Kaistia algarum: one gene and its partner. The protein of the gene in region 2 binds, or shares a complex with, the protein of the main gene of each other region. Links are inferred from orthologs where the notes say so. Each region holds a gene or a part of one and is shown on either strand. Other genes may lie near its edges.

Evidence for each region.
Region 1: the proteins of OSH05_RS13145 (region 2) and accD are in contact, whole or in part, in a solved structure (PDB 8UXZ), measured with the Escherichia coli proteins. The link is inferred for Kaistia algarum from one-to-one orthologs.

Annotation. Positions count from the first base shown.
Region 1 is NZ_JAPKNJ010000001.1:1,889,743-1,900,009, reverse strand. What follows is about bases 7,346-10,267. They hold accD (acetyl-CoA carboxylase, carboxyltransferase subunit beta), read left to right. Parts: upstream 7,346-8,314; coding sequence 8,315-9,220; downstream 9,221-10,267. Other genes in these bases: OSH05_RS09160 (bifunctional folylpolyglutamate synthase/dihydrofolate synthase), read left to right, coding at 9,330-10,267; trpA (tryptophan synthase subunit alpha), read left to right, coding at 7,455-8,297; trpB (tryptophan synthase subunit beta), read left to right, coding at 7,346-7,376. In the rest of the region: rpsA (30S ribosomal protein S1), read left to right, coding at 1-726; signal peptide peptidase SppA, read left to right, coding at 905-1,900; ihfB (integration host factor subunit beta), read left to right, coding at 1,897-2,178; OSH05_RS09200 (lipopolysaccharide assembly protein LapA domain-containing protein), read left to right, coding at 2,298-2,642; lhpI (bifunctional Delta(1)-pyrroline-2-carboxylate/Delta(1)-piperideine-2-carboxylate reductase), read left to right, coding at 2,648-3,598; OSH05_RS09190 (MFS transporter), read right to left, coding at 3,620-4,834; OSH05_RS09185 (MarR family winged helix-turn-helix transcriptional regulator), read left to right, coding at 4,933-5,400; OSH05_RS09180 (phosphoribosylanthranilate isomerase), read left to right, coding at 5,467-6,156; more of trpB, read left to right, coding at 6,153-7,345.
Region 2 is NZ_JAPKNJ010000001.1:2,732,682-2,748,292, reverse strand. Bases 6,454-9,324 are described here. They hold OSH05_RS13145 (acetyl-CoA carboxylase carboxyltransferase subunit alpha), read right to left. Parts: upstream 8,431-9,324; coding sequence 7,477-8,430; downstream 6,454-7,476. Other genes in these bases: OSH05_RS13140 (DUF2794 domain-containing protein), read left to right, coding at 9,018-9,324; OSH05_RS13150 (L,D-transpeptidase family protein), read right to left, coding at 6,454-7,344. Outside these bases: bifunctional glutamate N-acetyltransferase/amino-acid acetyltransferase ArgJ, read right to left, coding at 1-1,054; OSH05_RS13165 (peptidylprolyl isomerase), read right to left, coding at 1,241-2,173; preprotein translocase subunit SecA, read left to right, coding at 2,470-5,187; OSH05_RS13155 (urea carboxylase-associated family protein), read left to right, coding at 5,216-6,076; more of OSH05_RS13150, read right to left, coding at 6,151-6,453; more of OSH05_RS13140, read left to right, coding at 9,325-9,353; OSH05_RS13135 (Bax inhibitor-1/YccA family protein), read right to left, coding at 9,427-10,179; OSH05_RS13130 (ABC transporter permease), read right to left, coding at 10,352-12,886; OSH05_RS13125 (ABC transporter ATP-binding protein), read right to left, coding at 12,883-13,611; OSH05_RS13120 (arylesterase), read left to right, coding at 13,680-14,318; OSH05_RS13115 (aldo/keto reductase), read left to right, coding at 14,371-15,420; thpR (RNA 2',3'-cyclic phosphodiesterase), read left to right, coding at 15,517-15,611. UniProt on the Escherichia coli protein: Component of the acetyl coenzyme A carboxylase (ACC) complex. First, biotin carboxylase catalyzes the carboxylation of biotin on its carrier protein (BCCP) and then the CO(2) group is transferred by the carboxyltransferase to acetyl-CoA to form malonyl-CoA.

The DNA of each region.
Region 1 (10,267 bases), 850 kb from region 2 along the record:
GGCAAGATCGTCTCCACCTCGCAGGAAGTCGAAGTCGTCATCCTCGAGGTCGATCCGGTCAAGCGTCGCATCTCGCTCGGCCTCAAGCAGACCCTGCAGAATCCGTGGGAAGCCTTCGCCGAGAAGTATCCGATCGGCGCCGTTGTTGAGGGCGAGGTCAAGAACAAGACCGAGTTCGGTCTGTTCATCGGTCTCGATGGCGATGTCGACGGCATGGTCCACCTCTCGGACCTCGACTGGAACCGTCCGGGCGAGCAGGTCATCGACGAGTACAACCGCGGCGACATGGTCAAGGCGCAGGTGCTCGACGTCGACATCGAGAAGGAGCGCATCTCGCTCGGCATCAAGCAGGTCGGCGGCGATCCCTTCGTCGAAGCTTCCGGCGACATCCGCAAGGGTGCTGTCGTTACCTGCGAGATCCTCGCGGTCAACGAAGGCGGCCTCGAAGTCCGGATCGCCGATTCGGATCTGACCACCTTCATCCGTCGCGCCGATCTGGCCCGCGATCGGTCCGAGCAGCGTCCGGAGCGGTTCGCTCCCGGCGAGAAGGTTGACGCCCGCGTCACCAATTTCGACAAGAAGGCCCGCAAGGTCTCCGTCTCGATCAAGGCGCTCGAAATCGCCGAAGAGAAGGAAGCCGTCGCGCAGTTCGGCTCGTCGGATTCGGGTGCTTCGCTCGGCGACATCCTCGGCGCAGCGCTCAAGGCTCGCCAGAGCGACGAATAATCCTTTCCGTCCAACGACGGTTCGGTAACGAAACGCCCCGGCTTGTCCGGGGCGTTTTGCGTTTGAGGCGGGTTTTTCCAATTCGGCCAATCGCTTGCCGCCGCGCTGGTTTGATTTCGCGACCCAAAGCGGCTAACCCCATGGTTGAGGGGCGACTGGCTTAGGAGATCCGAGCGGCATGGACGCGGACCAGATCATCGATCGACGACGGCTGAAGCGGAAGCTTGTCTTCTGGCGCGTCGTCGGCCTCCTCGCTTTGGTTGCGGCGGTGGCGATCGGAGCCGTGCTCGCCATCGGGCCGGAGCGGATCGGCGAGCGTTCCAATCCGCATGTCGCCCGCATCGCCATCAACGGCTTCATCGCCGATGACCGGGCCCAGCTGGAACTGATCGACCGGCTCGCCAAGAACGATGCCGTCAAGGCCGTGCTCATCTCGATCGATTCGCCGGGCGGCGCCACCGTTGGCGGCGAGGCGCTCTATGATGCGCTGCGCGAACTGGCGCAGAAGAAGCCGACGGTCGCCTCGATCAAGACGCTGGGAGCTTCGGCGGCCTATATGGCGGCGATCGCGACGGACCACATTGTCGCCTATAAAAGCTCCATCACCGGATCGATCGGCGTCCTGTTCCAGTCGCCGGAGGTCTCCGAGGCGATGGCGAAGCTCGGTATCAAGCTTACCGAGGTGAAGTCCTCGCCACTCAAGGCCTCGCCCTCGCCGTTCGAGCCGGCTTCGCCCGAGGCGATCGCCGTGATCCAATCGCTGATCGGCGATACCTATGGCTGGTTCGTCGACATCGTCGCCGAGCGGCGCAAGCTGGATCGGCCGACCGCGCTCCGCCTTGCGGATGGGCGCGTCTATTCGGGCCGCCAGGCCCTTGCCGCCGGGCTCATCGACGAGGTGGGCGGCGAGGAGGCGGCCATTGCGTGGCTGGTCAAGGAGCGGGGCATCGCCTCCGATCTTCGGATTGTCGAATGGAAGAAGGAGGAGCCGTCTTCGAGCTTCTCCTTCGCCGAGGCGACCGTGCTGCTTCTCGCCAGACAGGTCGGTCTCGACCCGGCTTCCGCCGCTGGCGGCCTCGCCCGCTTTCTGCCGCAGAGACTGAACCTTGACGGTCTGCAATCGGTTTGGCAGGCTCCGGCGGCTTTTGAGGACGCGGAGGGGACTGCGCGATGATCAAGTCAGAACTCGTGCAGAAGATCGCCGAGCAGAATCCGCATCTTTATCAACGCGATGTCGAGCACATCGTGAACTCGATACTCGACGAGATCGTCGATGCTCTGGCCCGGGGCGACAGGGTCGAGCTGCGCGGCTTCGGTGCCTTCTCGGTCAAGAACCGCCCGGCGCGCCAGGGCCGGAACCCGCGTACGGGCACAAAGGTTGATGTGACGGAGAAATTCGTGCCCTTCTTCAAGACGGGCAAGGAAATGCGGGAGCGCCTGAACGACGCCTGACCCGCGTTCGTAAAGAGCGAAGTGGACCCCGGTTCGCGCCGCGATAGCGCGGCCCCACGGAGCGCTGAGACCCTTTCGCGATTCCATGATGCGCCGGATGGTTCCAGCGGGAGCGATCGATGAGACGTCTGATAGCTGCTATCATCCTGATTCCGCTGGCCATTGTGGTCGTGGCTCTTTCTGTGGCCAATCGCCATCCAGTCATCCTTTCGCTGGACCCCTTCAACGGCGAGGCACCGGCGGTAGCCATGGCGCTGCCGCTCTATGTCGTCTTCTTCGCGGCCCTCGCTCTGGGCGTACTTATCGGGGGTGTCGCCGTCTGGCTCGGGCAGTCGCATTGGCGTAGCCAGGCACGGCGGCTGAAGCGGGAGACGGCGAGCGTCCGCCGCGAGAATGAGGCCTTCAAGGCGGTGCGCAGCAGCCCTGCCACCGCATTGGCCATACCGCGCCGCGGCGCCGCCTGAACATTGTGCGGGTCATTCCAGCTGAGAGGATCGACGCCACCTTCGACCGTGTGGAGCTGGTCGAGACCTTGCGCGCAGCCTTCTGCGCGCCTGCGGAGACGCCGACCCGCCATCACCACACGATCCCACGGAAGGATGGCGACGCCACGCTGCTGCTGATGCCGGCCTTTGACGGCGAGACGGAAGCGGGTTTCGGCCATGTCGGCGTCAAGATCGTCTCGGTGTTTCCCGGCAACGCAGCCCGGGGCGCTGCGACGGTGCAGGGCGTCTATCTGCTTTTCTCCGGCGAGACCGGAGCGCCGCTGGCGCTGATCGATGGGCCGCGCCTGACGCTATGGCGAACGGCCGCCGCCTCGGCGCTCGCGGCGGACTATCTTGCCCGTCCGGATGCCTCGCATCTCGTCATGATCGGCGCCGGCGCGGTGGCCGCCCACCTCGTCGAGGCACACGCCGCCTCGCGCCCGATCGAGCGCGTCTCGATCTGGAGCCGGCGGCCCGAACAGGCGGAGGCGCTGGCTGCACGGTTGACGCAGCCGCGCCTCGTGGTCAAGCCTGTCGACGACCTCGAAGCCGCCGTAGCCGAGGCCGACATCGTCTCGGCGGCGACCCTGTCGAAGGTGCCGCTCGTCCGGGGTGCGCTTCTGAGACCCGGCACCCATGTCGATCTGGTCGGCGGCTTCACGCCTTCCATGCGCGAGGCCGACGATGATGCCATGCGCCGCGCCCGGGTCTATGTCGACACGTTCGATGGCGCGCTGGCCGAGGCCGGCGACATTGTAGGTCCGATCGCGTCCGGCGTTCTGACGCGGGAGGCGATCATGGGCGACCTCTTCTCGCTGGCGCGGGGGGAGAGCGAAGGTCGGCGCAATGCTGAGGAGATTACGCTCTTCAAGTCCGTCGGCACGGCGCTCGAGGATCTCGCAGCTGCGGCCCATCTCTGGCGCCGGATCGGCTGATCCCGCTCCGCTTCGGGCACATCATGCCGTGCGTAGTTCCTCGTCCAGCGTCCGCGGGGGAAACGGTCGGAACGTCATGGCGATGAGGAAAGCGCCCAGTCCGAGCCCGAACGAGGTCAGGTAAAGCCCGCCATAGCTGCCGGTGACGTCGAAGATCCAGCCGCCCAGCGTCGGGCCGAGCGCCATGCCGAGTGCGCCGGCCATTCCCGTGCCGCCCATCAGCGTGCCCATGATGCGCATGGGGAAATTCTCGCGCAGCAGAACCGCATAGAGCGGCATAATGCCCGCATAGATGAAGCCGAAGACAGCGGCGACGGCATAGAACTCACCGAGGTCCCGGGCGAAGAAATAGGCGAGCGCGCCGAATGCCTGCGCCAGCAGGCCGGCGACCAGAACCCGCTTGGCGCCGAAGCGGTCGCCGGCCACGCCGAAGCCGATGCGGCCGAACATGCCGGCGATTCCCTCGACCGAATAGATCGACACGGCCGCGATGGCCGTTATGCCGCAGATCTCGGCATAACTGACCGTGTGAAAGATCGGCCCGGAATGGGTGGCGCAGCAGAAGAAATTGGTCAGCACCAGAACGACGAACGGCACCGAGGTCACGGCGGCACGCACGCTCATCGCGGCCGGCGGCGCGTCGATCTCGTCGCTCGGGTGCGGCGTCGATACTGGCGGCCGGCGCAGGAAGAAGGCGAGCGGGATCGTCGTCACGGCGACGATCACCGAAAGGATCGAGAGCACGGTGCGCCAGTCATGGCTTGAAACCAGCCAGGCGGCGAGGGGCGACATGGTCACCGGGGCGAGGCCGATGCCGGCGGAGACCAGCGATACGGCGAGGCTGCGCTGCGTTTCGAACCAGCCGGTAACGGTCGCCATCATGGGCGCGAAGAAGGCAGCGACCGCCCCGCCCACCATCACGCCGAAGAAAAGCTGGAACAGCAGGAGGCTCGGCGCGTGACCGGCAAGCCAGAGGCTCAGGGCGAACAGCGCGGCGCCGGTCATCACCACCGGCCGCGCGCCGAAGCGATCCGAGAGCGCCCCCCACACCATCGAAGTCAGTGCCATGGACAGGAACCCGATGGTCATCGCCCCCGAAATACCGGTGCGCGACCAGCCCGTCGCCTCGGTCATCGGCGTCAGCAACACGGGCAGCGAGAACATCGCCCCCATGGCGACGCAGCCCATCAGGCCGCCGACCGCGACGATCACCCAGCGATAGGGGTGTTGCTGCATCGTCTCTTCTCCCATCGACCGTGCGGAGCCTGTACTGCACAAGCCCCGCGGCGTCCCGTCACATTGCCTCTCAAACGATAATTTGATATCAAACGATAATGTCGACGACAAGCCCCTCTCTCGAAGTTGCGCCGGCCCTGCCGCTTGCCGCTGTCCATGAAGTGCGGGATCGGTGCCTCTGTCTTGCCGCGCAGCGGGCGGCGCGACTGCTGGCGCAGCGGTTCGATCGGCTATTCGCCCCGCTTGGGATCACCAATGGCCATTTCTCCATTCTGGTCGCCCTCAGCGGCGGCTGGAAACCCCGGCTCGGCGAGCTGGCGGCATTCCTGGCGATGGACAAGGCGACACTGACGGCGGCGGTCCGCGTCCTGGAGCGGCGCGGGCTGGTCATTGTGCGTCCGGACGACGGCGACGCGCGCATCCGCCGCCCGTCGCTGACCGAAATCGGCCGCGAGACGGTCGGCCGGGCGGTTCCGCTCTGGCGGGAAGAGCACGCGCGCCTTGAGGCAGGGCTCGATGCGGCGGACGTCGCCTCTGCCACTCGCCTCCTGTCCCGGCTCGGATAGGCCCGGACCGTTGGACTTCCCGGCGCTTTCGTGGCAAAGGGTGCCCATGCTCAGGATGCAGAATTCATGTCCGTGATCGTCAAAATCTGCGGCCTCTCGACCGAGGAGACGCTCGATGCCGCGCTAGGCGCCGGCGCCGACATGGTCGGTTTCGTCTTCTTCGCCAGGAGCCCGCGCTTCGTCTCGCCGGAACGCGCCCAGGAACTGGCCGCACGGGTGCGCGGCCGGGCGGAGATCGTCGCGCTCACCGTCGATATGACCGAGGAGGCGCTTGCCGAGATCGTCGCGACGGTTCGTCCCGACTGGCTGCAACTGCATGGCCAGGAGACCCCGGAAACGGTCGCCTCGGTGCAGGATCGCTTCGGTCTCGGCGTGTTGAAGGCGATCGGCATTTCCGGGCCGGCCGATCTTGCAGCGATCGCCGCTCATGCGCACGTCGCCGACCGCCTGCTTCTCGATGCCAAGCCGCCGAAGGGAGCCGTCCTGCCGGGCGGAAACGGCCTCGCCTTCGACTGGAGCCTTCTGGACGAACTGGATCCGGACCTTAGCTATATGCTCTCGGGTGGGCTTGACGCCGGCAACGTCGCCGAGGCCCTAGCCCGAACGCATGCGATCGGCGTCGATGTTTCGTCCGGCGTGGAGAGTGTTCCGGGGATCAAGGATCCGGAGCAAATCCGCGCCTTCGTGGCCGCAGCGCGCGGCGCCAGCCTTCAAGCCGAAACCAGCCGGGCCGCCGGCCTGAGGATTCCGACGTGACCGCACCTGTCCTTCCCAATTCCTTCGCCACCGGCCCCGACGATCGCGGCTTCTTCGGCATTTATGGCGGCCGCTTCGTCGCCGAGACGCTGATGCCACTGATCCTGGAGCTGGAGGCGGCCTATCTCTCGGCCAAGGACGATCCGGCCTTCCAGGCCGAACTCGCCTCGCTGTCGAACCACTATGCCGGCCGGCCCTCGAAGCTCTATTTCGCCGAAGGCCTCACCAGGCATCTCGGCGGCGCGCGCATCTTCTTCAAGCGCGAGGACCTCAATCACACCGGCAGCCACAAGATCAACAACTGCCTGGGCCAGATCCTGCTGGCGAAGCGGATGGGCAAGACGCGCATCATCGCCGAGACCGGCGCCGGCCAGCACGGCGTCGCTTCTGCTACGGTTTCGGCCCGCTTCGGCCTGCCCTGCGTCGTCTATATGGGCGCGACCGACGTGGAACGGCAGGCGCCGAACGTCTTCCGCATGAAGCTGCTCGGCGCGACGGTGAACCCGGTCACCGCCGGCAACGGCACGCTGAAGGACGCCATGAACGAGGCGCTCCGCGACTGGGTGACCAATGTCGAGGACACCTATTACATGATCGGCACGGCGGCCGGCCCGCATCCCTATCCGGAAATGGTGCGCGACTTCCAGTCGGTGATCGGCCGCGAGGCGCGGGCGCAGATGATGGAGCAGGAGGGTCGCCTGCCGGATCTCGTGATCGCTGCCGTCGGCGGTGGCTCGAATGCCATCGGCATCTTCCACCCCTTCCTCGACGACAAGGACGTCGCGATCGTGGGCGTCGAGGCCGGCGGCCATGGACTGGCCGTCGACAACGGCCATGCCGCCTCGATGAGTGGCGGTCGTCCGGGCGTGCTTCATGGCAACCGCACCTATCTGCTGCAGGATTCCGACGGCCAGATCCTCGAGGGGCATTCGGTTTCGGCCGGCCTCGATTATCCCGGGGTCGGTCCAGAGCACTCGTGGCTGCGCGACACGGGCCGCGTTTCCTATGTCCCGATCGTGGACGACGAGGCGATCGCCGCCTTCCAGCTCTGCACGCGCACCGAGGGCATCATCCCGGCGCTGGAATCGGCCCACGCCATCGCGGAAGCCGTCAAGCGCGCCCCCGGCATGGCCGAGGATGACATCATCCTCGTCAATCTCTCGGGCCGCGGCGACAAGGACGTCCACACCGTCGGCAAGATCTTGGGGATGGATGTTTGAATCGGGCGCGTGGCCGAACCTTCCCCGCGCGCCTTCCCCGTCTTGACGCCATCCTCCATCGAGCCTAGGCCGAATGCCATGACCGAAACCCGCATCGACCGTCGTTTTGCCGCGCTCAAGTCCGAGGGCCGGCCGGCGCTTGTGACCTTCATGACGGCCGGCGATCCCGATCCGGCAACCACGCTGGCGCTGCTCCATGCGCTGCCGGCCGCCGGCGCCGACGTCATCGAGCTCGGCATGCCCTTCTCCGATCCGATGGCCGATGGTCTGGCGATCCAGGCCGCCGGGCTGCGCGCGTTGAAGGGCGGGCAGACGCTCAACAAGACGCTCGATCTGGTGCGCGAATTTCGCAAGAGCGACGACGCGACGCCGATCGTGCTCATGGGCTACTACAACCCGATCTATTCGCATGGCTCCGAAGCCTTCGTTCGCGACGCGAAGGCGGCTGGCGTGGACGGTCTGATCATCGTCGACCTGCCGCCGGAGGCCGATGATGAGCTCTGCATCCCGGCGCTCGCGGCCGGGCTCAATTTCATCCGCCTCGCCACCCCGACGACGGATGACCAACGCCTGCCGATGGTGCTCCGCAACACCTCCGGTTTCGTCTATTACGTCTCGATCAATGGCATCACTGGCTCAGCCGCGCCGGATGCGAGCCGCGTCGCAGAATCGGTTGCGCGCATCAAGCGCCATACCCATCTGCCTGTCGCGGTCGGCTTTGGCGTTCGCACGGCCGAGCAGGCTGCCGCCATAGGCGCCAATGCCGATGGCGTCGTCGTTGGTTCGGCCATTGTCGCGGCGATCGCCGCCTCACTGGACGACGAGGGCAGGGCAACGGCGGCGACCGTGCCGGCCGTCGTCAATCTCGTATCCTCGCTCGCCTCGGGCGTTGCCAGCGTGCGCCGGTCCGCCGCGGCCTGAAGAAGAGGGTTTTTCGCATGAGCTGGATCAACGACGTCGTTCGTCCGAAGATCAAGAGCCTCCTGAACAAGCGGGAAGTCCCGGAGAACCTCTGGGTCAAATGTCCCGAGACGGGCGAGATGGTGTTCCATCGCGACCTTGAGGCCAATCACTACGTGATCCCGAATTCGGGCTATCACATGCGGATGACCGCCCCGAAGCGGCTCAACTATTTCTTCGATGAGGGGAAATACGAGTCGATCGCGGTTCCCGATGTGGCGGTCGATCCACTGAAGTTCCGCGACGAGCGTCGCTATACGGACCGCCTCAAGGATGCGCGCACCAAGACCGGATTGCAGGACGCGGTCGTCGTCGGCGCCGGCTTCGTCGAGGGCGTGCCGCTTGTCGCGGCGGTGCAGGATTTCGATTTCATGGGCGGCTCGCTCGGCATGGCGGCCGGCGAGGCCGTGATTGCCGGCATGGAAGCGGCGCTGCAGCGCCAGCAGCCCTTCATCATGTTCGCGGCCTCCGGCGGCGCCCGCATGCAGGAAGGCATCCTGTCGCTGATGCAGCTTCCCCGCACGACGGCGGCGGTGATCGCGCTGCGCGAGGCGCGGCTTCCCTATATCGTCGTCCTCACCAATCCGACGACCGGCGGTGTCACGGCGTCCTATGCCATGCTGGGCGATATTCATATCGCCGAGCCGGGCGCGCTGATCGGCTTTGCCGGCCCGCGCGTCATCGAGCAGACGATCCGCGAGAAGCTGCCGCCGGGCTTCCAGCGTTCCGAATATCTCTATGATCACGGCATGGTCGACATGGTCGTCCATCGCCATCAGCTCCGCGCGACCATCGCCCGGCTCTGCGGCCTGCTCGGGCCGAAGGCAGCCAGGCTGCCGGCGATCGCCGGCCAGCGCCATGACGAGGTCGCGCTGGCGTCGTAGTCCGCTGCTATCTTCCGCCGGGCGGCGCCACCGCTGTCCGGGCTCGACCGTCTTTTCTGCATGAAACTACCGATCGGCGGGCGCCCGCCCGTCGCCGAGAGCGTTTCCCATGGTTACCAGTACCGTCGTCCTGCAGCGGCTCTTCCAGCTCCATCCCAAGGAGATCGATCTATCGCTCGATCGCCTGGAGCCGCTTCTGGAAAAGCTCGGCCATCCGGAAGAGCGTCTGGGGACGGTGTTCCACATCGCCGGAACCAACGGCAAAGGCTCGGTGACGGCCTTTCTGCGCGCGATGCTGGAGGCCTCGGGTCGGACCGTCCACGTCTATACCTCGCCCCATCTCGTGCGCTTTCACGAGCGCATCCGTCTGGGCCAGCCCGGCGGCGGTCGCTTTGTGAGCGAGGAGGAACTCGTCGCGACGTTGCTCGAACTCGAACGCGTCAATGACGGCGCGCCGATCACCCATTTCGAGATCACGACGGCCGCGGCGCTCAAGCTCTTCGCCGACCATCCGGCGGATGTGACGCTGCTCGAAGTCGGGCTCGGGGGGCGGTTCGACGCCACCAACGTCATCCGCTTGCCAGAAGTTTCGGTGATCACGTCGATCTCGCTCGACCATGAGAGATTCTTCGGCGATCGGTTGGAGGATATCGCTGGCGAGAAGGCCGGCATCATCAAGCGCGGCCGGCCGGTCGTTACCTCGCCTCAGGTGGCGCCCGTTCTCGGCGTGATCGAGGCGAAGGCCGCCCGGCTTGGCGCGCCGCTCTTCGTCGGCAATCAGGATTGGATCGCCCATTCCGAGCGGGGCCGTCTCGTCTTTCAGGACGAGGACGGGTTGCTCGACCTGCCGCCGCCCCGCCTTCCCGGCCGCCATCAATTCGTCAATGCCGGTGCCGCCATCGCGGCGCTGCGCCGGTCCTCGCTCGCCATCCCGACGGCCGCGATCGAAACGGGTCTGACGAGCGTTGAATGGCCGGCGCGCATGCAGCGGCTTGCGAGCGGCAAGCTCGTCGATCTCGCCCCGGCGGGCGCCGAGATCTGGCTCGA
Region 2 (15,611 bases):
GGGTCTCGCCGAAGGAGATCGACAGGCGGTCGCGGTCGGCCGGTTCGCCGGCCTTGCCGACGGCCATCACCACGCGGCCCCAATTGGCGTCTTCACCGGCGGCGGCGGTCTTCACCAGCGGCGAATTGGCGATGGAGAGCGCGATCCGCTTCGCCGATGCGTCGGAGACGGCGCCCGCGACGTGAACCTCGATCAGCTTGCGGGCGCCTTCCCCGTCGCGGGCAACCTGCACGGCGAGATCCAGAAGAACCTCGTCCAGAGCCTCGGCAAATCCCGCCAGACGCGGATCGGCGGCATCGGTGATCGTCTCCGAGCCGGCCGCCTGGCCGGTGGCGAAGAGGAGCAGCGTGTCCGAGGTCGAAGTGTCGCTGTCGATCGTCACCGAATTGAAGCTGCCGACGACGCCCTTCGACAGCAGCGCCTGCAGCACAGGCGCCGAGATCGCCGCGTCGGTCGCGACGAAGGACAGCATGGTTGCCATGTCCGGTGCGATCATGCCGGCGCCCTTGGCAATGCCGTTGATCGTCACCTCGGCGCCGCCGAGCCGAACGCGCCGCGTCGATCCTTTCGGGAATGTGTCGGTCGTCATGATCGCGCGCGCGGCATCGATCCATGGGCCTTCGGCGACGCGGGTCGCTGTCTCGGGCAGCACTGCCTCGAACTTCGCCGCATCAAGTGGCTCGCCGATCACGCCGGTGGACGCCAGAAACACCTCGCCGGGCTGACAGTCGGCAACCTGGGCCGCGAGCGCCGCTTGCCGCGTCGTCGTTTCGACGCCCTTCTTGCCCGTGAAGGCATTGGCATTGCCGGAATTCACGAGCAGCGCCCGCGCCGAGCCGCCTGCCAGCGCCTGCCGGCACCAGTCGACCGGAGCCGAGGGGCATTTCGACGTCGTGAAGACACCCGCAACGCTGGTCCCCTCGGCGAACAGCGCCAGGAAGACATCGCGCCGCTCACGATATTTGATGCCCGCCGCCGCCGTGGCGAAGCGGACGCCGGCCACGGACGGCATGTCGGGAAAGGGAACGGCGAGCGGAGAAATGGCGGTCGACATCTAAGCCTCGGCGAGTTCGGGCACGGAGCGGAAACCGTCCTGCCCGAAGCCTTGGTCACACGCAAGGCGTTTCGGGCGACGGGCGAGGAAGCCGCGGATGCACCACAGCGGCATCCGCTCAACGAAAAGGCCGGAACATTGTCCGGCCTTCTCAATTCCGCGGCGGCCAATGGCCGGAGGATCGGCTTACTGGGCCGGCTGCGTCGCCGGCTGCGCCTTCAGGGCAGGATCGATGATGTCGACCTTGTTGTCCTTGCGCAGGTTGGCGACCGTCTGCACGAACAGATCGCGCAGCACCATCTGGCGCACCTGGTCCTTGACCTGGTCATAGCTCGGCAGCGGCTGCTTGCGCTTGTCCGTCACCTTGATGATGTGGAAGCCATACTGGGTCTTGACCGGGGTCTCGGTATATTTGCCGACCTCAAGGGCGAAGGCCGCCTTCTCGAATTCCGGGACCATCTTGCCCTGGGTGAAATAACCGAGATCGCCGCCCATCTTGGCCGAGCCGGGATCCTGCGACTTCGCCTTGGCGATCGTCGCGAAATCGGCACCGGCGTCGAGCTCCTTGATGATCGCCTTCGCCTCGTCCTCGGTCTTGACCAGGATGTGGGCCGCCTGGACTTCTTCCTGCGGCGTGACCTTGGCGATTTCCTGCTCGTAACGCTGCTTGACCGCCTCGTCGGTGGTCTTGCCCTCGATCTCGGCGCGGAAATACTCGCTCCGCAGCGCCTGGGCCCGCAGCAGCGCGAGCTGGCTCTGGAACGTATCCGACTTGTCGAGGCCGGCCGCCGTGGCAGCGGTCGCCATCAGCTTCAGATCGATCAGAACGTCGAGAACGGCCCGGCGCTGATCCTCCGGCGGAACCTTGGCGATCTGCTCGCCGAAAGCCTGGGCGGCGAGGCCGAGATCACCTTCGGTGATCGGCTCGCCATTGATCGTCGCGACGACCGTCTTCGGGTCGATCGGGGCTGGAGCCGGAGCGGCGGCAGCAGCCGGCGCCGTGGTTGCGGCCGGCGCCGCATCATCGGCATGAGCCGGTGCGGCGAGCGCGATCAGACCGAAAAGCGCCAGAGCCGATCCGCGCAGTGCGAGCCGACGCGGTGAGTGACGTGACGTCATCGAATTGTCCTGTTCCATTACAGACGCTGGGTGGGTCAGGGCGCGTCCGACCGCTGCGGTCGGGTGCCCCAGATTCCTTGCTGTTGCTGCATTATCAGGCCAGCCGGCACCGCCGCGGCCACGTTGACATCCTGGGTGCCCCCTCTTATCTGTCTCGGGTCTCGGCGTCCAGAACGCTGTTGACGACCGAGGTGTCGGCGCTTCCCACGGTTTCCGGCCCGAGAGCCCCTAGCGAACCGGCGCAGCTTCGCCCAATTGAGGGCAAGCAGCGCCGTATGAATATTCAAGGATAAGCCATGGCCGGTCTCGGTTCTCTAGCGCGCAAGATCTTCGGATCCTCCAATGACCGGCGTGTGAAGAGCTATCGTCCCAAGGTCGCGTTGATCAACGCGCTGGAGGGAGAGCTCTCGAAGCTCACGGATGATCAACTTCGCGCGAGAACGGGGGAGTTCAAGAGCAAGATCGCCGCCGGCGCCAGCGTCGACGACATCCTGGTCGAGGCTTTCGCCACCGTTCGCGAGGGCGCCAAGCGCGCGCTCGGCATGCGCCATTTCGACGTGCAGCTGATCGGCGGCATGGTGCTGAACGACGGTGACATTTCCGAGATGAAAACCGGCGAAGGCAAGACGCTGGTCGCGACGCTGCCGGTTTATCTGAACGCGCTGACCGGCAAGGGCGTCCACGTCGTCACCGTGAACGACTACCTCGCCAAGCGCGACGCCGAGTGGATGGGGCGCCTCTATCGGTTCCTCGGCCTCTCGGTCGGCGTTATCGTGCACGGCCTAGACGATGACGAGCGCCGCGCGGCTTATGGCTGCGACATCACCTACGGCACGAACAACGAATACGGCTTCGACTATCTGCGCGACAACATGAAGTACGAGCTCGGACACATGGTCCAGCGCGGGCATCATTACGCAATCGTCGACGAGGTCGACTCGATCCTGATCGACGAGGCGCGCACGCCGCTGATCATCTCCGGTCCGCTCGACGACCGCTCCGAACTCTACAACCTCATCGACACGTTCATCCCGCGGCTGCTGCCCGAGGATTACGACATCGACGAGAAGCAGCGCTCGGCCAGTTTCACGGAAGCCGGCAACGAGAAGCTTGAGCAGTTGCTGGCCGAGGCGGGCCTCCTGAAGGGCGACTCGCTGTACGACGTCGAGAACGTAACCGTCGTCCACCACATCAATCAGGGCCTGCGCGCGCACCGCCTGTTCCAGCGCGACAAGGACTACATCGTCAAGAACGACGAAGTCATCATCATCGACGAATTCACCGGCCGCATGATGCCGGGCCGCCGCTATTCGGAAGGCCTGCACCAGGCGCTGGAGGCCAAGGAACACGTCCAGATCCAGCCCGAGAACCAGACGCTGGCCTCGATCACCTTCCAGAACTATTTCCGCATGTATGAGAAGCTGGCCGGCATGACCGGAACGGCGCAGACGGAAGCGGCCGAGTTCATGGACATTTACGGGCTCGAGGTCATCGAGATCCCGACCAACGTCGCCGTCTCTCGCATCGACGATGATGACGAGGTCTATCGGACCGCGGCGGAGAAATACAAGGCGATCATCCGCGTCATCCGCGACTGCAGCGAGCGTGGCCAGCCGGTTCTCGTCGGCACGACGTCGATCGAGAAGTCGGAACTCCTCTCCGAAATGCTGAAGAAGGAGAAGGTTCCGCACCAGGTGCTGAACGCCCGCTATCACGAGCAGGAAGCCTATATCGTCAGCCAGGCCGGCGTTCCCGCCGCCGTGACGATCGCCACCAACATGGCGGGCCGAGGCACCGACATCCAGCTCGGCGGCAATCTCGACATGCGACTTGAGCGCGATCTCGAAGGCATTGTCGACGAGGCCGAGCGCGAACGCCTGACGGCAGAGATCAAAGCCGACATCGCCGCGAAGAAGAAGGTCGCTCTCGCGGCCGGCGGCCTCTACGTCATCGGCACCGAGCGCCACGAGAGCCGCCGCATCGACAACCAGCTGCGTGGCCGTTCCGGCCGCCAGGGTGATCCGGGCCATTCGCATTTCTTCCTGTCGCTGCAGGACGATCTGATGCGCATCTTTGGTTCCGACCGCATGGACGGCATGCTGCAGAAGCTCGGCCTCAAGGAGGACGAGGCGATCGTCCATCCCTGGATCAACCGGGCTCTGGAAAAGGCGCAGCAGAAGGTCGAGGCCCGCAACTTCGACATCCGCAAGAACCTTCTGAAATATGATGACGTCATGAACGACCAGCGCAAGGTCATCTTCGACCAGCGCGTCGAGCTCATGGCCGAGGACGACGTCGCCTCGACGATCGACGACATGCGCCGCGAGGTGACCATCGACCTCGTTGCCAAGCACATCCCGGAAAAGGCCTATCCCGAGCAATGGGACGCGGCCGGCCTGCATGAGCAGTTGAACCAAGTCCTCAATCTCGATCTCCCGATCGTCGAGTGGGCGGCCGAGGAAGGCATCGCCGACGCCGAAGTGCGCGAGCGCGCGCTGAAGGCCGGCGACGAGGCCGCGGCCTCCCGCACGGAACGCTTCTCGCCGGAAGTGATGCGGCAGGTCGAGAAGGCCGTGCTGCTGCAGACGCTGGACCATCTCTGGCGCGAGCATCTCGTCACGCTCGACCATCTGCGTCAGGTGATCGGCTATCGCGGCTATGCGCAGCGCGACCCGCTCAACGAATACAAGACCGAGGCGTTCGAGCTGTTCGAAGCCATGCTGGAGAATCTTCGCCAGACGGTGACGTCGCAGATGATGCGCGTCGAGATCATGCAGTCGCCGCCGCTGATGCCGCAGGAGGCCGAAGACCTCCAGCCCGTGCATCTCGACCCGACCACGGGCGGCAACGAGATGGACGAGGCCTTCTTCCAGAGCTTCGCCGCCGCGCCCGACTTCGATGCGGTTGCCGTCGATCCGAACGATCCGACGACCTGGGGCAAGGTCCAGCGCAATGCGCCCTGCCCCTGCGGCTCCGGCAAGAAGTTCAAGCACTGCCACGGCCGCTTCGCCTGACGGCGAGGCGCTTCCAGGGAGGCGCGGCATGGTTGGACAGCCGCAATCGGCCGAGCCTCTCGATGCCGCCAAGCGCCGCTCGGTTCCGCCTGTCATCTGCTACGAAGTGGACCGGCTGCCGCCCTATGACGCTACTTTCTACGAACGGGCACGCAGCGGGCTGACGAAGATCGCGGAAATTGTGGTTCCGCCGCGCGAGGCGCGCACCTTCACGGTTCCGGCGGGTCATGTCTGGCGCATCGTCAGCATCGATGGCCCGCAAGTCGGCGACCTCAATCTATGGAATGCGCACGATCTTTCGGAACGGTTCTTCAGTGGCAAGACCCGCGCCCTGCATGCGACGCACGTCACCACAGGCCATCGGCTGTGGAGCACGTTGCCGAAACTGAGGCCGATGGCCACCATCACCCATGACACGCTGGACTGGTATGGTTTCGACGCCGATGGCGGCGGTGTCCACGACGTAATCGGTACGCGCTGCGACCCCTATACCAATCGGCTGCTGAAGGGCACCGATTACCACCATTGCTGCCATTCGAACCTGACGCGGGCGTTAGCGCTCGATCGGCAAGTGTCCTTGGCCGAGGCTGAGTCGCATATCCATGACGTGCTCAATGTCTTCATGTGCACCGGCTTCACGCACGACACACATCAGTACTTCATGAAGGCAAGTCCGGTGCGGCCGGGTGATTTTCTGGAATTCTTCGCCGAAATCGATCTTCTCGGCGCACTGTCGACCTGTCCGGGCGGAGATTGCGGCACCAAACACTCGGACGATATCGCGCTGTGCTACCCGCTCGGGATCGAAATCTATCGCCCGGCGAAAGACGCGCTGGCCGCCTGGCAACCGCCGTCTTCAAACGCCTATTCGGGCAGTCACGGCTTGTAAGCTTGGGCCTGACGACCTTTACCGCCAGATCGTCAGATAGCCGGCACGTGCGCCTGCCGGCGCCAGGTTGACGCTTAGCCCCAGGGCATCTTGATCTTGAGACGCTGCAGGAAATTGCCCTTGGCCGGCGGCGGCGTCTCGGCCGCTGGCGCGGACACGGGGCGCAGCGGCGAAGGGACAGGCAGTGGCATTTCCGGCGCGGGCACTCCGCCGACGGCGGCCATGACGACGTCAGGGGATTCGGCGCTGGCGGGCGCCGTGGCAACACCGGCCGCCTCGGCAAGCGCCGGAGCGGCTTCCGCAGCCGGTACGTCCGCGACGGCGGGAGCCGCGGCCTTCGCGGCGGCGGCTTCGGCCTCAGCGGCCTTCTTCTGCGCGTCTGCCGCGGCCTTGGCGCTGGCAGCCTGATCTTCGGCCTGGAACCTGGCCGAGGCGATCTGGAAGGCAGCGTTGTCCTGCGTCTGCTTCTGCTTCACGGCGGCGTCGAGCCAGGCCGGAACGCTGTAGGGCGGACAGGGCGCGCTGGCGTTGAGCGCCGCGCCGCCGGCATCCACGTCGAAGACGTAGCGCTTGTTACACACCTGGACGACCGGGACCTTCTTGGTCACCTCGAAATGGTCGTTCCCCTCTTTCAGCATCACCCAGAAATCGAAATTCGGGTCGTTGCGATGCTTCGCCATGTTCTCGGGCGTCATGCGGAACGGATAGAGATGCACCTCGAAGGCACGCTGCCCGCCGTAGAAGGCATCGCGCGCCAGAGCGTAGATCTCGCCCGCCGCCTCGTCGGTCATGGAATAGCAGCCCGCCGAAGAGCAAGCTCCGTGGACCATGATGTTAGTGCCGGTGCGACCGAGCGAGCGGTCGAAAGCGTTGGGGAAGCCGATATTGAACGATAGATAATAGCTCGAATTCGGGTTCATCTGGCCGCGCGTGATCGTGTAGAAGCCCTCCGGCGCTTGCCGGTCGCCTTCCTTGATCTTGGGGCCGAGCTTGCCGGACCATTTGCAGATCGAATAGGTCGTGAGCAGCGCATATTGGCCGTCGCGACGCTGCTTCCAGACTTCGAGTTCAGAGGATTCCTTGAAGGCGCGGATATAGATCGGCGACTTCGGGTCCATCTCCAGCTTTTCCATCTTGGCGGTAAGCTTCGCCGAGACGGGCTTCTGGTCTTTCGGAATGCCGGATTCCTGGCAGGCGGCCAGCAGCAGCACAGCCATCAGGAGCAAGGCCCCGCGGCAGATGCGCGTGATCAGGTCGGATGCCTGCATGAACTTCCCTCAAGCATCGCCGCTCCATCCGGGGTGGAAGGCGCCTGCGACACGACAGGGTCGGCGACGCCACGGCCCGCCATACCCCGAATCGACGCGCGGAGCATTACCCGCAAGACCGGCGGAATCGTGTCAAAGGCTGCGGCCGATCGCAAGAAACTTCTCGCGGCGCTGGCGCTTCAACTCCGCGCCGGAAAGACCTTCCAGCGCGGCAAGCGACGCGCCGATGGCATCGCCGACGGCAGCGATCGCCGCAGGCGCGTCGCGATGGGCGCCGCCTACGGGCTCCGGCACGATCTGGTCGATAACGCCGAAGCGATAGAGATCCTGCGCGGTGATCTTCATGTTGGTCGCCGCGTCCTGCGCCCGCGTCGCATCCCGCCACAGGATCGACGCTGCGCCTTCGGGCGAAATCACGCTGTAGATCGAGTGCTCCAGCATCACGACCTTGCTGGCGGTGGCGATCGCGATGGCCCCGCCCGATCCACCCTCCCCGATGATGACCGAGACGCTCGGCACCGCCAGCGACAGTGCCGCCTCAGTCGATCTCGCAATCGCCTCGGCCTGACCGCGCTCCTCGGCATCGATGCCGGGAAAGGCGCCGGCCGTATCGACCAGCGTGATCACAGGCAGATCGAAGCGCTCGGCGAGTTCCATGATGCGGACCGCCTTGCGGTAGCCCTCGGGACGAGCCATGCCAAAATTATGGCGCAGCCGCGTCTCGGTATCATGGCCCTTCTCCTGGCCGATGATCGCCACAGGACGGTCGCGAAAACGGCCGAAACCGGCGAGGATCGCCTTGTCCTCGGCAAATTTCCGATCGCCGGCCAGCGGCGTGAAATCCGTGAAGAGGTGCTCGGCATAGTCGACGAAATGCGGGCGGTCAGGATGGCGGGCGACGAGCGTCTTCTGCCACGGCGTCAGCTTGCCATAGATATCGACCAGCGCCTGGGCGGCCTTCGCCTCCAGCTTGGCGATCTCTTCGCCGATGGCAACCGCATTGCCGCTCTCGCCGAGGGCACGCAATTCCTGAACCTTACCCTGAAGGTCGGCGACCGGCTTTTCGAATTCGAGAAAGGTTATCATCCAGACCTGCGAACGAGGCAAGATCGACCCGGGGACGGCAGGACCGACACCCCGAAAGCGGGCGCACACTGGCTGCAAGGCCTTGCGGTGTCAAGCTGAAGCGGCGACCGCGGCGGCCTTGATCCAACAACAAAAAGCGCGCCACGAGGGCGCGCATTCTTGTCGAAGGGTCGGCGATCGGGGGTTTCGCCGGCCCAGGGGAGGTCGACAAGCGGGCGGCGATACTCTGCCGCCCGATGGCAAAAGGTGGTCCGGTTCGGCAAGAGAACCTCGGGGGGCTGGGGGGCTGAGAAATTCCGAAGTTCCCGCCAAACCGGACCGTCTGAAACCATGATGCTAAAATCGTCCCGCATTGCGGCTGGTGGCGGGCCGAAAAAGGGCAAAACGATGAAAAATGCGCCCCGACCTTCACGGCTTCGTGAGAGCGGGCGCCTGGCGGTGCGCCGAGGACAACAGGGCTTCAGCCTTGCCAGCCAGGGACTTCGGCGCGATCATGACAGGACCAAGACAGGGCATTTGCGAGCGGCCGAAGGGAGGCGCGATTGAGCGGAAGCGACGACGAGCCGATAGCCGGGGGCGGCGCGACGCTGGTCGCGCTCGCCGGACGAGCTCCGCCCTCCCCCCGCTATGTCGCCTTCGACCGCCATGAGCTCAACCAGATTCTCCGCGTCTATGGCCGCATGGTTGCGGCTGGAGAATGGCGCGACTACGCGATCGACCATCTGAAGGACAAAGCGGTGTTCTCGATCTTCCGCCGCACCTCGGAAATGCCGCTGTTCCGCGTCGAGAAGGACCCCTCGCTCGATCGCCGCCAAGGCGCCTATTCCGTCATCGCCGCGGGGGGCTACATCATGAAGCGCGGCCATGATCTGCGCCAGGTGCTGACCATCCTGGACAAACAGCTGAAGCTGGTCGAGGGCTGAGCCCATCCAGCCGCCCCATAGAAAAAGGGCGCAGCCGAGACCGCGCCCTTCTTGTCTCTGCGGTGACGATGGATCAGCGGCGATCGCCAAACAGACGCAGCATCATCAGGAACAGGTTGATGAAGTCGAGATAGAGCGTCAGCGCGCCCATGATCGCCTTGCGGCCGGCGAGCGTGCCGTCGTCATTGACCGAGTACATCTCCTTGATCTTCTGCGTGTCGTAGGCGGTAAGGCCGACGAAGATGAGCACGCCTAGGATCGAGATCGCGAAGCCGAGGGCCGACGATCCGACGAAGATATTGACGATCGAGGCAATGATGATGCCGATCAGGCCCATGAACAGGAACGAACCGAAACCGGTCAGATCCCGCTTGGTCGTGTAGCCATAAAGGCTCATCGCGCCGAAGGTCGCGGCGGTGATGAAGAACACCTGCGTGACCGACTGGGCGGTGTAGAGGACGAAGATCGTCGTCAGCGACACGCCCATTAGCGCCGAATAGACCCAGAACGTCAGCTGCGCCGTCGCCACCGACATCTTCTGGATGCCGAAGGACAGCACCATCACCAGCGCGAACGGCGCCAGCATGATGACCCACATCAGCGGGCCGCTGAACAGCGTCTGTCCGAGCGCGGTGCGCTCGATCACGCCGCCATTGTCGACGAAGGCCAGCTTGAACATGCCGATCGAGGCGGCGCCGGTGATCAGCAGGCCGATCGCCATGTAATTATAGACCTGCAGCATGTAGGAGCGCAGGCCCTGGTCGATAACACCGGTTCCGGCACGCGCCGCGCCAAACGGTGAAACGCGATTGTCGAAATCTGCCATCGAAGTCCTCTCCGAAAATCTTGCCCGCGCCATCGGCGCAGCATTCCCGCCCTTGCCTGCCCTTGAGCCGCATCGGAAGGGATATGCCCGCGATATGGCCCCTGCCCCCTCTAGGCGCAAGAGGACGGCATGTCGGTTCGGGGGCGATCGTAAACGAAGCGGGCGGCGGAGCCTATAGGTTTCTGAGCACCGGCGCGGCCTTGCGGCCGAGCAGGCGCCAGGTACCGAGAAGACCCAGCAGTACGGTGAGCACAACCGCCGCCACGGCGGCGGCAAGGGCTTCCGCCGGCGAATAGAAGAAGCTCTGCTTCATGACGCCGGCCACGACGGCAAAGGCGGCGAGCGAGCCGACGCCGACACCAAACACGGCGGCGCAGAGCCCGAGCAGGCCATATTCATAGCCGAAGGCGAAGAGAAGCTGCCGCCGGGTGGCGCCCAGCGTCTTCAGGATCACCGTATCGCGCAGCCGGCCCTGCAGCCCTGCCGCCAGCGCGCCGGCGAGGACCAGCACCGAAGCGGCGAGCGCGACCGAAGAAGCGGCACGGATCGCCACCATGAGCTGCTCCAGGATCGACGATACCCGGTTGAGCGCTTCGCGCACGCGGATCGCCGTAACCGTAGGATAGGCTTTGCCCACGTCCCGCATCAGCGAGGCTTCCCGCGCCGCATCCGGCGTGCCGGGCAGCGACAGCGTCGTCAGCGCCGTATAGGGCGCACCGGCAAAGGTCGACGGCGAGAACACCATGACGAAATTGATCGCGAGGCTCTCCCAGTCGACTTGGCGCAGATTGGCGATCTTCGCCGTGATCTCGCGCCCCAGCACATTGACGGTGATTGTGTCGCCGACCTTCAAGCCTAGGCCACGCGCGACGCCGGCCTCCATCGAGACCAGCGGCTCCCTCGCATCGTCCTTCCACCATTCACCCTCGACGATGCGCGAGTTCTTCGGCGGGGTCGCCGAGAAGGTGACGCCGCGATCGCCCTGCAGCACCCAGGCGCTGTCGGCCGCCGGTTTCACCTGGTCGGACGGCGTGCCGGCGACGCGGGTGATCCGCCCGCGCAGCATCGGCACGCTCTCGATCCTCCCGCCGGGCGCCGCCTGTTTCAGGAAGGTCGAGAACGGCTCAAGTTGGTCGCGCTGGATATCGAGGAAAAAGAAGCTCGGCCCGTTGGCCGGCATCGAGCCCTTGAGTTGCCGCTGCAGGCTGCCGTCGATGAGCGCCAGCGTGACGATGAGGGCAAGGCCGAGCCCGAGCGACAGCATCACCGAAGGGGTCAACGCGCCAGGCCGATGCAGATTGCCGATCGCATAGCGCCATTCGGTCGAGGCTGGCCGCGGCGACCGCTTGGCGAGCGCCATCACCAGCCAGCCGATTCCGCGCAGCACCAGGAACGAAGCGGCGATGGCGACGACGAAGACGATCGCGATCCGCCGGTCATAGGCAAGCCACACGGCCAGCGCGGCAAGCACGGCGCTGGCGGCCAGCGCCCCGGCGAGGAAGGAAAGCCGGATCCGGCTACGCTCCGATCCGTTCATGTCGCGGAACAGGGAAGCGGGCGCGACATCGGGAATACGCCCTAGCGGCAGCAGCGCGAAGGCGAGCGCCGTGACGAGGCCATAGAGTGCCGCCGTGGCGAGCGAAGCGAGATGCAGCCCGCTCTCGGCCCCGACCGGGAGCACATCGGCCAGGAATCGGATCGCCACCACCGGCACCAGCGCCCCGACGACGAGGCCAATGGCGATGCCGACCAGGGCGATCAGCAGGATCTGGCAGAGATAGAGCGCGACGACGAAACGCGACTCGGCGCCCAGCGAGCGCATCGTCGCGATCACGGGCCTTTTTCGATCGATGAAGGCCGCAACCGCATTGGCGACACCGACGCCGCCGACGACCAGCGCGGCGAGGCCGACCAGCGTCAGATATTGCGTGAACTGGTCGATGCTACGCCGAAGGCCCGGCGAGGCGTCGTCACGCGTGCGGATCTGCCAGCCGGCATCGGGAAACGCGACTTTCGCCGCCTCGACCAAAGCGGCCGGGTCGCTATCGGCGGGAAGACGCAGGCGGTAGCTCCATTGCACCAGACTGCCGGGCTGGACGAGTTTCGCCGCATCCAGAGCCGCACGCGTGACAAGCAGCCGCGGGCCGAAGCCGAGGCCGGTCGCCAGCTTGTCGGGTTCGCTGCCAATCGATCCGACGAGCGTCAGCCGCGCAGTGCCCAGATCGATCGTGTCGCCAACCTTGAGATCGAGACGAGTAAAGAGTTCGGGATCGGCCAGGGCGGCGAGCGGCGCGGCAGAATCAAGAGTGGCCGTCCCAGTCTCCGCCTCAATGGCCCCATAGAGCGGATAGGCGGCATCCACCGCCTTCACCTCGACCAGCGTCTGGTCCGAGCCGTCGGCGCGGCGGGCCATGCCGCGCAGGGACGCGATCTCGGAGATATCGCCCTTGGAACGCAGGAAGGCGAGTTCGGCCGGATTGGCCTGGCGCTGCACCAGCGTGAAGGCGACGTCGCCGCCAAGGATCGCCCGCCCCTCGCGCGCCAACCCTTCCGTCATCGAGCGCGACACCGATCCGACCGCGGCAATCGCTGCGACGCCCAGAGCGATGCAGGCGAGGAATACGACGAAGCCCGAAAGGCCGCCGCGCAGCTCGCGGAAGGCGAAGCGGAGCGGCAGCCACACGGCCGAGCCGGCGGCGCGGTTCATTCGGCCGCACTCCGGGCGGCGGCCGAACGAACCTGCGGCTCCTCCAGCCGGCCCGAATGGACGCGGACGGTCTGCTCGCATCGGCCGGCCAGCGCTGGATCATGCGTGACGAGGATCAGCGTCGCCCCGCGTGCCGCGGCTGAGGTGAACAGCAGCTCCGCGATCTGCCGGCCATTCGCCTCATCCAGATTGCCGGTCGGCTCATCGGCGAAGACGATCGCCGGCTGCGCCACCAGCGCGCGGGCTATGGCGACGCGCTGCTGCTCGCCGCCCGACAGCGCGCCGGGATAATGATGCAACCGCGCGCCGAGCCCGACGAGCTTCAACTCGGCCTCGGCCCGCTCGAAGGCATCGCGCACGCCTGAGAGTTCCAGCGGTACGGCGACGTTTTCGAGCGCCGTCATGTTGGGAATGAGATGGAAAGACTGGAACACGATCCCGACATTGCGACGCCGGAACCGCGCCAGCCTGTCCTCATCGGCCCCGGACAGGTCCTCTCCGGCCACGACAAGCCGCCCCGCATCGATCCGCTCCAGCCCCGCCATCACCATGAGCAGAGTCGATTTTCCAGATCCGGACGGCCCGACCAGGGCAAGCGACGTGCCGGAAGCAACCTGGAGCGAAACGCCCTTCAATATGTGGACGCGGGCCGCGCCCGATCCGAGCGAAAGCTCGACATTTTCGACTTCGACGGCAAAAGAGGCGTCTCGGTATGGTTGGCTCACGATCGGCTGCCCTATATTGCGTGCGCGCCGATCCCGGCACATCGGTTCCATATGGGTGCAATGCAACAATGATAAAGGCCCCAGCCCTTCTTTCGCTACTCCTCGTCGTCGCGGCCTTCGCGGTCACTACCGTGCCCGCCCGCGCGGCGGCGGTCCGGATCGTCGCCCTCGGCGACAGTCTGACGGCCGGCTACGGCCTCGGCCCCGGCGAGGGCTTCACCGACCAGTTGCAGGCAGCGGTGAAATCGTGGGGACAGGATGTAGAGATCGTCAATGCCGGCGTCTCGGGCGACACGGCGGCGGGCGGCCTCGCACGGCTCGACTGGTCGCTCGGCGAGGGCGCGGATGCAGTGATCGTCGAGCTGGGCGCCAACGACATGCTGCGCGGCTTCGATCCAGCCGAGACGCGGGCTGCGCTGGGCTCGATCCTGAAGCAGCTGAAGGCAAAGAAGCTGCCCGTGCTGCTCGTGGGCATGCGCGCCGCGCCCAATCTCGGGCCTGACTATGCTGCGCGTTTTGAGCCGATCTACGAGCAACTGGCCGAGCAATATGGCGCGATGCTATATCCCTTTTTCCTCGACGGCGTCGCCGGCCAGCCCGCCCTCCTCCAGGCGGATGGCCTCCACCCCAACCGGGCGGGCGTTGCGGTGATCGTCAAGCGAATCTTTCCCGCCGTGGAGCGCCTGATCGCGGAAATTCCGCACTGACGGCGCCCTCCTCCCACCGACCATGCCAGGCGCAGGCCTGACGGAGCCCTTCATGAAATATCGCCCGCTCGGACGAACCGATCTCGCCGTGTCTGAGATCTGCCTCGGCACCATGACCTGGGGCCAGCAGAACACCGAGGCCGAAGGCCATCAGCAGATGGACTACGCGCTGGATCGCGGCATCAATTTCTTCGATACGGCTGAGCTTTATTCGATCCCGCCCAAGGCCGAGACGCATGGCTCGACCGAGCGGATCATCGGGTCCTGGTTCAAGGCGCGCGGCAACCGCGACAAGGTCATCCTGGCGAGCAAGGTCGTCGGCCGCACCGCGATGGACTGGTTCCGCGGCGGCCGCTCCTCCCGCCTCGTGCGCGAGGACATCCTCCACGCCATCGAGGGTAGTCTGAAGCGGCTCGGCACGGACTATATCGACCTCTACCAGCTGCACTGGCCCGATCGCCACGTCTCGCTCTGGGGCTCGAACCCGACCCGCTACGACCCACCGCAGCCCGCGGTCGACGAAGTGCCGATCGAGGAGACGCTGGGCGTGCTGGACGATCTGGTTCGCGCCGGCAAGATCCGCCATGTTGGTCTTTCCAATGAGAGCGCCTGGGGCACGATGAAGTTCGTGTTCGCTGCCGAAAGCGGCAAGGGCCCGCGCGTCGTCTCGATCCAGAACGCCTATAACCTCCTGAACCGCACCTTCGAGGTCGGCCTCGCCGAGATCGCGGAGCGCGAGCAGGTCGGGCTCCTCGCCTATTCGCCGCTGGCGCAGGGCTATCTCTCCGGAAAATACCAAGGCGGCGCGCGTCCCGCTGGCGCCCGCACCACGCTCTTCAAGCGCGGTGATCGTTATGAGAAGCCCGGAACCGAGGCCGCGATCGACGCCTATCTGAAGGTCGCGCGTGACTTCGGCCTCGATCCGTCGCAAATGGCGCTCGCCTTCGTCACCACGCGACCCTTCGTCACGTCCAACATCATCGGCGCCACGACGATGGAGCAGCTCGCCGCCGACGTTGATTCGGTGGACGTCGCGATCACGCCCGAAATCGCGGCGGCGATCGACGCCGTTCACCAGCTCGTCGGCAACCCCAGCCCCTGAGGCGACAGGGCGCGGCGGCAATTGCGGCTTTACAGGCTGCGGCCAAACCGCAATGCTTTCGACATCCTTCGTCGATTCCTGCAAAGGGGGATGCCGATGCCGCGCCTTTTCACCGCGCTCGAAGTTCCGGCCGAAGTGGGAGACAGGCTGTCCCTGTTGCGGGGCGGCCTGCCGGGAGGCCGCTGGATCGA